DNA from 2 places in the Nocardioides sp. WJ219 genome. Region 2 is predicted to be linked to the other one. Evidence: predicted binding sites of a transcription regulator. Region 2 holds the regulator's gene; the other holds the start of a gene.
What was found. The regulator HrcA, encoded in region 2, represses chaperone genes, less so after heat shock. The targets are predictions, from matches to a motif close to TTGGCACTCGNNNNNNNCGAGTGCCAA.

Region 1: groES (co-chaperone GroES) is a predicted target of HrcA. The motif match lies at 1,574-1,600, and genes of this name have one in related genera.

Annotation. Positions count from the first base shown of each region.
Region 1 is NZ_JBZUJV010000004.1:365,635-371,569, reverse strand. It holds gene groL (chaperonin GroEL) at 1-1,059, opposite strand, end outside; gene groES (co-chaperone GroES) at 1,156-1,449, opposite strand; gene AC4MBH_RS12535 (THUMP-like domain-containing protein) at 1,630-2,796, shown strand; gene AC4MBH_RS12530 (hypothetical protein) at 2,830-3,462, opposite strand; gene AC4MBH_RS12525 (MBL fold metallo-hydrolase) at 3,647-4,267, opposite strand; gene AC4MBH_RS12520 (S-(hydroxymethyl)mycothiol dehydrogenase) at 4,267-5,379, opposite strand; gene AC4MBH_RS12515 (SigE family RNA polymerase sigma factor) at 5,712-5,935, shown strand, end outside.
Region 2 is NZ_JBZUJV010000011.1:98,973-104,907, reverse strand. It holds gene AC4MBH_RS21125 (winged helix DNA-binding domain-containing protein) at 1-266, shown strand, start outside; gene AC4MBH_RS21120 (16S rRNA (uracil(1498)-N(3))-methyltransferase) at 288-1,028, opposite strand; gene dnaJ (molecular chaperone DnaJ) at 1,028-2,182, opposite strand; gene hrcA (heat-inducible transcriptional repressor HrcA) at 2,235-3,242, opposite strand; gene AC4MBH_RS21105 (hypothetical protein) at 3,382-4,143, shown strand; gene AC4MBH_RS21100 (MBL fold metallo-hydrolase) at 4,170-5,030, shown strand; gene AC4MBH_RS21095 (hypothetical protein) at 5,066-5,302, shown strand; gene AC4MBH_RS21090 (DUF3097 domain-containing protein) at 5,338-5,935, shown strand, end outside.

The sequences.
Region 1 (5,935 bases), on a different contig from region 2:
GGAGTCGATCTCGGCCTTGATCTGGCTGACCCGGGCCTCGACCTCGGCGCTGTCGCCGGCGCCGTCGACGATGGTGGTCTCGTCCTTGGTGACCACCACGCGACGGGCGGTGCCGAGCACGTCGAGACCGACCTGGTCGAGCTTGAGGCCGACCTCGGGGGCGATGACCTGCGCGCCGGTGAGGGTCGCGATGTCCTGCATCATCGCCTTGCGGCGGTCGCCGAAGGCCGGGGCCTTGACGGCGACGGCGTTGAAGGTGCCGCGGATCTTGTTGACGACCAGGGTCGACAGCGCCTCGCCGTCGACGTCCTCGGCGAGGATGAACAGCGGCTTGCCGGCCTGGATGACCTTCTCCAGCAGCGGCAGGATGTCGGCCACGGCCGAGATCTTGCCCTGGTGCAGCAGGATGTAGGGGTCGTCGAGGACGGCCTCCATGCGCTCCGGGTCGCTGACGAAGTACTGGCTGATGTAGCCCTTGTCGAACTGCATGCCCTCGGTGAACTCGAGCTCGGTGCCCATGGTGTTGGACTCCTCGACCGTGATCACGCCGTCCTTGCCGACCTTGTCGAAGGCGTCGGCGAGCAGGTCGCCGATGTGGCTGTCGCGGCTGGAGATGGTGGCGACCGAGGCCATGTCCTCGCGGGTCTCGACCTCGCGGGCGGCCTCGAGCAGGGCGTCGCTGACGGCCTGGGCGGCGGCGTCCATGCCGCGCTTGAGGCCCATCGGGTTGACGCCGGCCGCGACGGCGCGGATGCCCTCGTGGACCATCGCCTGGGCGAGCACGGTGGCGGTGGTGGTGCCGTCACCGGCGACGTCGTTGGTCTTGGTGGCCACCTCCTTGGTCAGCTGGGCACCGAGGTTCTCGAAGGGGTCGTCGAGCTCGATCTCGCGAGCGACGGTCACGCCGTCGTTGGTGATGGTCGGCGCGCCCCACTTCTTGTCGAGGACGACGTAGCGGCCCTTGGGACCGAGCGTGACCTTGACGGCGTTGGCGAGGGCGTCGACACCGCGCTCGAGTGCGCGGCGGGCGTTCTCGTCGAACTCCAGGATCTTGGGCATCTGGTATCTAGCTCCTAGGACAGGTGGGTGGAACGAGTTCGGGTCGCCCGCCCCCGGGTGAGCCGGGGCTCACGCGGGGGCGGACGACCCGGCAGATCAGGAGACGACGGCGAGGACGTCGCGGGCGGAGAGGATGAGGTACTCCTCGCCGGCGTACTTGACCTCGGTGCCGCCGTACTTGCTGTAGATGACCTTGTCGCCGACCTTGACGTCGAGCGGGACGCGGTTGCCGTTGTCGTCGACGCGGCCCGGGCCCAGCGCGAGGACCTCGCCCTCCTGGGGCTTCTCCTTCGCGGTGTCCGGGATGACCAGACCGGAGGCGGTGGTCTGCTCGGCCTCCAGGGCCTTGACGACGATGCGGTCCTCGAGAGGCTTGATGTTGACCGACACTTCGGATCAACCTCCACTTTCGTTGGTGGCTCGTGCTGACGTTTGGGGATCGCGGGTACGCCGTCGCGGGGGTCGTACGTCGCGAGGTGCTGGCACCCTCACCTCGAGAGTGCCAGCCTCGAAACTAGCACTCCCGGTCGGCGAGTGCCAGGAGGGGTCCGGGGCTGCGAGGATCCCGGGATGGACCTCGACGCGTTCCGCTGGCTGCTGACCGACGCGGGCCAGGGTCTGCTCGCCCGGGCCGCCGCGGTCGAGGGCGACGCGCTGCACGTCCAGGACGTGCTGCGCCGCACCGCCTCCCCCGAGCACGTCGCCGCGGCCCTGACCCAGGTGGAGCTGCGACAGCGGGCGGCCGCCAAGCTCGGACCCAGCGCGGCCCGGATGTACTTCACCCCCGACGGGCTCGAGCAGGCCACCCGGCTCGCGGTCGCCCGCCACCGCGTCGGGCGGCTGACGGCGTTCGACACCCGGACCCACGTCGACCTGGGCTGCGGGATCGGCGGCGACCTGGTCGCCGTGGCCGAGGCCGGCATCACCTGCGTCGGGTTCGACCTCGACCCGGTGCGGGTCGCGATCGCCGAGGCCAACCTGGCCGCCCTCGGGCTCGCGGGTGCGGTCAGCGTCGCCGACGCGACCCGGGTCGACACCACGCCGTTCGACGTCGCCTACGCCGACCCGGCGCGGCGCACGGGCGCGGGCCGCACGTTCCACGTCGACGACTGGACGCCGCCCTGGGCGTTCGTCGAGACGCTGCTGGCGCGCGACGCCTGCGTCAAGGTCGCCCCGGGCATCCCGCACTCGCTCGTGCCCGACGGTGTCGAGGCCGAGTGGGTCAGTGACCACGGCGACGTCAAGGAGGCCGCGCTGTGGTCGGGCCGGCTGGCCACCACGGCCCGGCGCGCGACGGTCATCGGCGACGGCGGGCTGGCGACGCTGACCGACGAGGACGACCCCGGCGCCGCGGCCGTCGGCGTCCGCGAGGTGGGTGCCTACCTCTACGAGCCGGACGGCGCCGTGATCCGGGCCGGGCTGGTCACCGCCGTCGCCGCGGGCGTCGACGGCGGCCTCGTCGACGAGCACATCGCCTACGTCACCTCCGACGCGTCGTTCTCCACGCCGTTCGCCCGCGGCTACCAGGTCGTCGAGGAGCTGCCCTACCGCGAGAAGCAGCTCAAGGCCGCGCTGCGCGAGCGGGGCGTCGGCCGGCTGACGATCAAGAAGCGCGGCGTCGACGTCGTCCCCGAGCAGCTGCGCAAGCGCCTCGCGCTCGCCGGCGACGCCGAGGCCACGATCGTGCTGACCCGCGTCGACGGCCGCGGCACCTGCCTGCTGGTCGAGCCCTTCTGAGACGTCACGCCCCGTGCCCCACGTCCGGACGGGTCAGTCGCTCGGCACCTGCTCGAGCAGGTCGTCCACCACGGTCTGCACCTGCTCGAGCGCATCCTCGCGGGTGGTCGCCGCGGTGGGGACCTGGTAGGTCAGCGAGGCGTCGATCAGCGCGTCGCCCCGGCGGACCCGGGCCCGGAGCAGCACCTGCACGAGCTCGCGGTCGCCCGCGGGGCCGGCGCCGGTCACCGTCCGGGCCGAGGCACCCGCGACCGCATCGTCCCAGCGGCCGGCGGGCGGACGCGTGGTCAGCGCGATCGGGTCGGGGGCTCCCACGATGTCGACGAGCTCGACCGGTGTCTGTCGCGCTGAGTCCCACCGGCGGTCGAGGTCGTCCAGCTCGTCGAACCGCTCGACGGCGAGCGCGAGCTCGGCCTGCCTCAGCTGCCCGGCGGGGTCGCGCCACCCGAACGAGCACGACAGCAGACGACCGCCGCCGGTGGTCCGGACCACCTCGGCCGGCGTCGACGACGACTCGAGCCGGGCGTCCAGGTCGGGGCCGGTCCCGCCCAGACCCATCCGGTCGCACTCCCCCGGCTCGAAGGGCGCCGCACCGACGCCGGGCGCGCTGGCGGTCGGCGACGGCTCCGGCTCGGCGGAGCAGCCGCTCCCGGCAGCGAGGATCACGCCGACGACGACGAGAACCCGGCCGTGGTCGCGACGTGTCCTCGTGCGGAGCGTCCGATGCTCTCGTGGTGCCAGCCACCGTCGGTCGTTCTTCCCCATGGGGACCGGTCCTCTCGGTCGATCGGCGAGGTGGACCTACCCGCAGCGACCACCGACAAACGGGAGGCGGACCGTGGACGGACGTCTACGCCCCGCCGTCGAGCCCCTCCCGCTCGGCCGCGATGGTCGTGTCGTCGCCGTGGCCGGTGTGCACGACCGTGTCGTCGGGCAGCGCGAAGAGCTTGGCCCGGATCGAGGCCTCGATCGTGGGTCGGTCGCTGAAGCTGCGTCCGGTGGCGCCCGGGCCGCCGTTGAAGAGCGTGTCGCCGGTGAACACGGCGCCGAGGTCGTGCACGTAGAGGCAGACCGCGCCGGGCGCGTGGCCCGGCGTGTGGAGCACCTTGACCGAGGCCCCGGCGATCTTGAGGCTCTGCTCGTCGGAGAGGTCGACGTCCCAGAGGTGGTCGGGGTGGGTGAGCTCCCAGACCGGCTTGTCGTCGGGGTGCAGCAGGATCGGTGCGGTCACCTTCTCGCGCAGCGCGGGCGCGACCCGACTGTGGTCGTCGTGGGCGTGCGTGAGGACGATCGCCTTCACCTGTCGGCCCGCGACGACGTCGAGGATGGCGTCGACGTCGTGGGGTGCGTCGATGACGAGGCACTCGTCGTCGTCACCGATGACCCAGATGTTGTTGTCGACGTCGTGCGTCTCGCCGTCGAGGCTGAACGTGCCCGAGACCACCGCGTGGTCGATCCGCAGCGTGCCCATCAGAGGATCACGACCGAGCGCAGGACGCCGCCGTCGTGCATCTTGTCGAAGGCGGCCTCGATGTCGTTGATCCCGATCTCCTCGGTGACGAACGCGTCGAGGTCGAGGCGGCCCTGCAGGTAGAGGTCGACGAGCACCGGGAAGTCGCGCGACGGCAGGCAGTCGCCGTACCAGCTCGACTTGAGGGCACCGCCGCGGCCGAACACGTCGATCAGCGGTATGTCGGGGAGCGTCATCTCGGGCGTGGGCACGCCCACCAGGACGACGGTGCCCGCCAGGTCGCGGGCGTAGAACGCCTGCTTCCACGTCTCGGGGCGGCCGACGGCCTCCACGACGACGTCGGCACCCTCGGCCCCGGCGTAGGTCTCGGCGCAGATGCGCTTGATCTCCTCGACGGGGTCGACCTGGGAGGAGTCGATCGTGTGGGTGGCACCGAGCCTGGTGGCGGCCTCGAGCTTCTTGGGGTCGATGTCGACGGCGATGATCGGGCTCGCCCCGGCCAGCGCGGCACCCGCGACCGCGGCCACGCCGACACCGCCGCAGCCGATCACCGCGATGCTGCGGCCCCGGGTGATCGCCCCGGTGTTGATCGCCGCGCCGATGCCGGCCATCACGCCGCAGCCGAGCAGCCCGGCCGCCGCCGGCCGGGCCGCCGGGTCGACCTTGGTGCACTGGCCCGCCGCGACCAGCGTCTTCTCGGCGAAGGCGCCGATGCCGAGCGCGGGGCTCAGCTCGGTGCCGGCGTCCGGCCCGTCGGCGAGCGTCATCTTCTGGGTGGCGTTGTGGGTGTTGAAGCAGTACTGCAGCTCACCGCGCTGGCACGCCCGGCACTCGCCGCACACCGCACGCCAGTTGAGGACCACGAAGTCCCCCGGCGCCACGCCGGTCACGTCGGGCCCGACGGCCTCCACCACCCCCGCGGCCTCGTGGCCCAGCAGGAAGGGGAACTCGTCGTTGATCCCGCCCTCGCGGTAGTGCAGGTCGGTGTGGCACACCCCGCACGCCTGCACCTGCACCACGGCCTCGCCCGGTCCGGGGTCGGGGACGTTGATGGTGACGAGCTCGACGGGGGCGCCCTTCGCCTTGGCGACGACGGCCTGGACCTGCTGCATGCGAACTCCTGGGGACGGCTGGGGGTGGCAGGTCCCATGCAACAGCACGGGTCAACCGGGCTGCGACGGTGGTCGAGCCGCGGGGACGAAGTCTCGGCGAGTCGACACGCCCGCACGGTCGGCACCCACCGCCCCCGAACACCTCACCGGGTCTCGACTCGGACTCGCTGGCGCTCGCCCGGCTCGACCACCGTGAGTCCCCCACCGGGTCTCGACTCGACCACCGCGGCGTCCTTGCAACCTTCTCAGCCGCAGGTGCGTCTTGGTGGCGTGACCGCAGGAGGCCCGAAATGATGCTGCTGGGTAGTCGGGACAGACCCGAGACTGACGCCATGACGAACGACGCCCGCCGGGACGCCGAGTTCACCGAGTACCTGCAGGCGCGACAGCCGAGCCTGCTGCGCACGGCGTACCTGCTGACCGGCGACCGGCACACCGCGGAGGACGTGCTGCAGACGTCGCTGGCCAAGCTCTACCTCGCGTGGGACAAGGTCCACGACCGCAACTCGGTCGACGCCTACGTGCGGCGGATCATGGTCAACGAGAACAACTCGCT
Region 2 (5,935 bases):
CGGTGCGGCTGCTCGGCACCTACGACAACGTCTGGCTCAGCCACGCCCGCCGCGACCGGGTCACCCGGCCGGGCACCCGCGACATCTGGATGGGCGTCAACGGCGGATCGGCGTCGACGCTGTTCGCCGACGGCTGGCTGGTCGGGCTGTGGCGCGCGGAGGACGGCCGGGTCGTCGTCCTGGAGACGCTGCGCGACCTGACCCGCCGCGAGCGCACCGAGCTCGACGACGAGATCACCCGGGTCGAGGCGCTGCTGGCGTCGTGACCGTCAGGACCGTCTGGACCGTCAGGACCAGCGCGGCGTGCGCGACAGGAGCGCTGCGACGGCGGCGACCCCGGCGGTGGAGGTGCGCAGCACCTCCGCCCCCAGCCGGACGGCGTGCGCGCCGGCGGCCGCGAACGCCGCGACCTCCTCGTCGGTGAGCCCGCCCTCGGGGCCGACCACGACCACGACCCGGCCCGTCGCCGGCACCTCCAGCGAGGCCAGCGGCACCGAGGCCTCCTCGTGCAGGACGACGGCCAGGTCGGCCGCCCCGACGAGCGCGACGACGTCGGCGGTGGTGGCCAGCGCGACCACCTCGGGGTGCCACGACCGGCGGGCCTGCTTGGCCGCCTCGCGCGCGGTGGCGCGCCAGCGCGCCCACGACTTCTCCGCCCGCTCGCCCTTCCAGACCGCCACCGAGCGGGCGGCGGCCCACGGGACGACGACGGCGACGCCGACCTCGGTCAGGACCTCGACGGCGAGCTCGCCGCGGTCGCCCTTGGGCAGCGCCTGCACGACGACGACCTCGGGGCTGGGCTCGGGCGCCAGCGACACCTCGGCGACCTCCACCTCGAGCCGTCGCTTGCCGGTGGCGGTCACGACCCCCACCACGGTGCGCCCGGCCCCGTCGGTGAGCGCCAGCCGCTCCCCCGCGCGCAGCCGGCGTACGGCGACCGCGTGGTGGGCCTCGTCGCCCTCGACCACCACGGTGTGGCCGACGGCCGTGCCGTCCAGCGACGCGACGAGGTGGACCGGCAGCGACATCAGTGGCCGAACAGGCGCCCGAAGACCCGCTTCTGCGGCGCCTTGACCTGACCGGTCGGACGCTCCTCGCCGCGGAGCGCCGCCAGCTCGCGCAGCAGCTCCTCCTGGCGCGGGTCGAGCCTGGTCGGCGTCTCGACGACGGTGGTGACGACGAGGTCGCCGCGCCCGCCGCGCAGACCGGGCACGCCGCGACCGCGCAGCACGCGCTCGGCACCCGACTGCGTGCCGGGCTCGACCTCGAGCTCGAACGACGTCTCGACGCCCGACCCGGCGCCCTGCTCGACGTCGGCCTCGAGGGTCGGCAGCGTCAGCGTGGTGCCGAGGGCGGCGGCGCTCATCGGGAGCGTGACCGTGCAGTGCAGGTCGTCGCCGTGGCGGGTGAACGTCTCGTGCGCGGCGACGTGGATCTCGACGTACAGGTCACCGGCGGGTCCGCCGCCGGGACCGACCTCGCCCTGCTCGCTGAGCTGGACCCGGGTGCCGGTGTCGACGCCGGCGGGGATCTTGACGTTCAGGGTGCGGCGCGAGCGGACCCGGCCGTCGCCGGAGCACTCACGGCACGGCTCGGGGATGGTCTCGCCGAACCCGCGGCACGCGGCGCACGGGCGCAGCGTGCGCACCTCGCCGAGGAACGAGCGCTGCACGTGGGCGACCTCGCCCTGGCCGCGGCAGGTCTCGCACGGCACGGGGTGGCTGCCCGGGGCGGCGCCGTTGCCGTGGCAGGTCGTGCAGACGACGGCCGTGTCGACCTTGAGCTCGCGGGAGACGCCGAACGCGGCCTCGGCCAGCTCGATCTCGATCCGGATCAGCGCGTCCTGGCCGCGGCGCACGCGCGAGCGCGGACCGCGTCCTCCGACGCCGCCACCGGCCTGGCCGCCGAAGAAGGCGTCCATGATGTCGGTGAAGGAGAAGCCGGCGCCCTGGCCGAAGCCGGCGCCGCCGAAGGGGTCCCCGCCGCGGTCGAACGTCGCGCGCTTCTGGGGGTCGGACAGCACCTCGTAGGCGGCCGTGACCTCCTTGAAGCGCTCCTGCGTCTCCGGGTCGGGGTTGACGTCGGGGTGCAGCTGGCGCGCGAGCCGGCGGTAGGCCTTCTTGATGGTGTCGGCGTCGGCGTCGCGGTCGACCCCGAGCAGCTCGTACGGGTCCTGGCTCAACGGTGTTCCTTCTGGGTGGTTCGAGGCATGGGGAAGGGGGGCGGGAGGTGGGTCACGTCTCGTCGAGGATCCGGGAGACGTAGCGGGCGACCGCGCGGACCGCGGCCATCGTGCCGGGGTAGTCCATGCGCGTGGGGCCGACGATGCCGAGGGTGGCCAGGGCGTCGTCGTGGGGGCCGTAGCCGGTGGTGACCACGCTGGTCGACGCGAACTCCTCGATGGGGCCCTCCGCGCCGATGCGGACGGTCACGGTGCCGGCCTCGGAGGCCTCGCCGAGCAGGCGCAGCAGCACGACGTGCTCCTCGAGCGCCTCGAGCAGGGGGCGGACGGCGGAGTCGAAGTGGTCGCCGTAGCGCGCCAGGTTGGCGGCACCGCCGACGGCGACCCGGTCGACGGAGCGGTAGTCGCTCATCGCCTCGGCGAGCACCGTGGCCACGGCGGGGGCCGGGGCCGGCTCGTCGTCGAGGCAGCGCAGCGCGACCACCGCGTCGGCGATGACCTCGCCCGTGGCGGCCTGGTTGAGGCGCCGGCGCAGGCGGGCCAGGTCGTCCTCGGGGAGGTCGGCGTCGAGCTCGACCACGCGCTGCTCGACCCGCCCGGTGCTGAGGATCAGCACCAGGAGCAGCCGGTCGGGCGCCAGCGCGACCAGCTCGACGTGGCGCACGGTCGAGCGCGAGAGCGTGGGGTACTGCACGACGGCGACCTGGCGGGTCAGCTGGGAGAGCAGCCGCACGCTGCGGGAGACGACGTCGTCGAGGTCGACCGCGCCGTCGAGGAACCCGGCGATGGCGCGCTTCTCGGCGGCACTGAGGGGCTTGACCGACCCGAGCCGGTCGACGAAGAGGCGGTAGCCCTTGTCGGTGGGGACCCGGCCCGCGCTCGTGTGGGGCTGGGCGAGGTAGCCCTCCTCCTCGAGCGCGGCCATGTCGTTGCGCACCGTGGCCGGCGAGACGTTGAGCCCGTGGCGCTCCACGAGCGCCTTGGACCCCACCGGCTCGTCGGTGGCGACGTAGTCCTGGACGATCGCCCGCAGGACCGCGAGGCGGCGTTCTTCTTGCACGGCGTCCCTCCTCGGCGTCGACGGTGGCTGGCACTCGCCGCCACCGAGTGCCAAGCCTACCCGCACACCGAACCCGCCTGGACGCCGTCCGGCGCAAAGGTTAGGCTTGCCTTACTCGTCCCGACCCGAGGAGCACGTCATGACCAGTGTCGACCAGCACACGTCCACCGGCGACCCGACGCTGCTCGCGGCCGCCGCCCGCTCGGTGCTCGCCTGCCCGGCCGGGGTCTCGCTGGTCGTCGACGGCGTCGACGACGTGCTCGGCGACCTCGGCGACCTCGGCGACGCCGGGACCGAGGGCGCGGCCGAGCTCGGCATGCAGGACATCGGCGGCGTGCCGACCTTCTCCTGCCCCGTCGACACCCGGCTGGTCGAGGCGGCGACGGCCGGACGCCGGGCGCTGCTCACCCTCGAGAGCGGCCTGGGCCCGGCGGCGTCGGCCGACCGCGCCGCGGTGCTCTCCCTCGGCGGCACGCTCGAGCGTCGCGGTCGCGAGGCCTGCGAGTGCTGCACCGAGGTCCGCGAGACGGTGGTGCTCGTCGTCGACGTCGTCGTGCTGGCCGGGCCGCACGCCGGCCCGGCCGAGCAGGCGCGGGTCCCGGTCGAGGACTTCCGCTCCGCCGACCACCTGCTCAACCGCGGCTACCTGCAGCGCTCCGTCGAGCACGCCAACCTCTGCCACCAGGACGAGCTGCGCCGCGCGGTCTCGACCACCACCGGCACCCGGTTGGCCGAGGTCGTCGGCGTCTCGCTCTGCGACCTCTCCCCCGCCGGCGTCGAGGTGCAGTGGGTCGACCTCGACGGGGCCCACCGGCGGCGCCTGGAGTTCCCGCGGACGGCGACCACCACCGCCGAGCTCGGCGACCTGCTCCGCGCCGAGCTGCACGCGGGGCTCTGCTAGCCGGGCCCCTCTGCTAGAACGGCTGCGTGCCGTTCACCGAGATCGCCGACCGGGTCTGGGTCGCGCGCCACGCGTGGTTCGACGTCAACGTGACGGTGGTCCGCGGCGAGCGCGGGCTGCTCGTCGTCGACACGCACGCCTCGGCGCAGGCGGCCCGCGAGGTCGTCGCCGACGTGCGGGCGCTCGGGGCCGGCGAGGTGGTCGAGGTGGTCAACACCCACGAGCACTTCGACCACTGCTTCGGCAACGGCACCGTGCGGGCGGCGTACGGCGACGTTCCGATCCACGCCCACGAGACGGCCGCCGCGGCGATGGCCGAGGCCGGCGAGCGCATCAAGCGGCGGTACGACGACGAGCCCGACGACCCGCACCGCGCGGAGGTGCAGGCCACCGAGCTCGTGGTGGCCGACCACACGTTCTCCTCCGCGCGCGTGGTCGACCTCGGTGACCGCTTCGTCGAGCTGGTCCACCCCGGCCGCGGGCACACCGCCGGCGACCTCGTCGTCCGGGTGCCCGACGCCGACGTCGTGCTGGCCGGCGACCTGGTCGAGGAGTCGGCCGAGCGGGACGCGACGCCGGGGTTCGGACCCGACTGCTGGCCGCTGGAGTGGCCGCTGAGCCTCGACGTGGTGCTGGGCCTGACCACCTCCGCGAGCCTGGTGGTGCCGGGCCACGGCGCGGTCGTCGACCGCGACTTCGTCGAGCAGCAGCGCAACGACATCGGCCTGGTCGCCGAGACCACGCGCGACCTGGCAGGGCGCGGGGTGCCCGTGGCCGAGGCGCTCGCCTCGGCGGAGTGGCCGTTCCCGGTCGAGCACCTCGGCGACGCCGTCCGCCGCATCTACGAGCAGCTGCCCCGCGCCCAGAAGCGCCTGCCCCTGATCTGAGCGGCGTCCACGGCGGTGGGCGTACCCTCGCGGCCATGAGCCAGCCCGACGAGAACGACGCCACGACGACCCCCCAGGCCATCGAGGACGACCAGCTGCCCGACGACCTCAACCCCGAGGAGAACCCGATGGCGGCGGGCCTCGGCCCCAACGAGACCGTCGACGACCTCCTCACCGGAGGCAAGCAGGCGGAGTCCTCGGAGGGGTCGGAGCCGGAGGAGCCGTCCGAGGAGTCGAGTGGGTCACAGGACAAGGGCCACGGCGCGTCCTGACCGCCCGCAGGCCCGGTCGGGCCTAGCGTCGGAACGTGGATCGCTACGGCTCCGACGTCCTGGCCGGCGACTGGCGCGCGCCCAAGCGTGGCCGGGCGACCGAGGCGAGCGCCGACCTCGGCCTGGTGGTCGAGGAGGTCATGACCGACTTCGTCGGTGAGATCGTGGCGGTCGACCGTGACCTGCACACCCTCACGCTGGAGGACCGCCGCTCGCGGCGTCGTACGTTCCCGCTCGGCCCCGGCTTCCTGCTGGAGGGCCGCCCGGTCGTGCTGTCGGCGCCCGTACGCCGCGCCGCACCGGCCAGGCCCACCCGCACGGCGTCGGGCTCGGTCGCCGTGCACGGCGCGGGCGCGCGGGTGGCCCGCGCCAGCCGGATCTTCGTCGAGGGCCGCCACGACGCCGAGCTGGTGGAGAAGGTGTGGGGCGACGACCTACGCCTCGAGGGCGTGGTCGTCGAGCTGCTCGAGGGCGTCGACCACCTGCCCGAGGTGGTCCGCGACTTCCGCGCCGGTCCCCAGCGCCGCGTCGGCGTCCTGGTCGACCACCTGGTGCCGGGCTCCAAGGAGCAGCGGATCGCGGCCCGGGTCGAGGGCGAGCACGTGCTCGTCGTCGGCCACCCGTTCATCGACA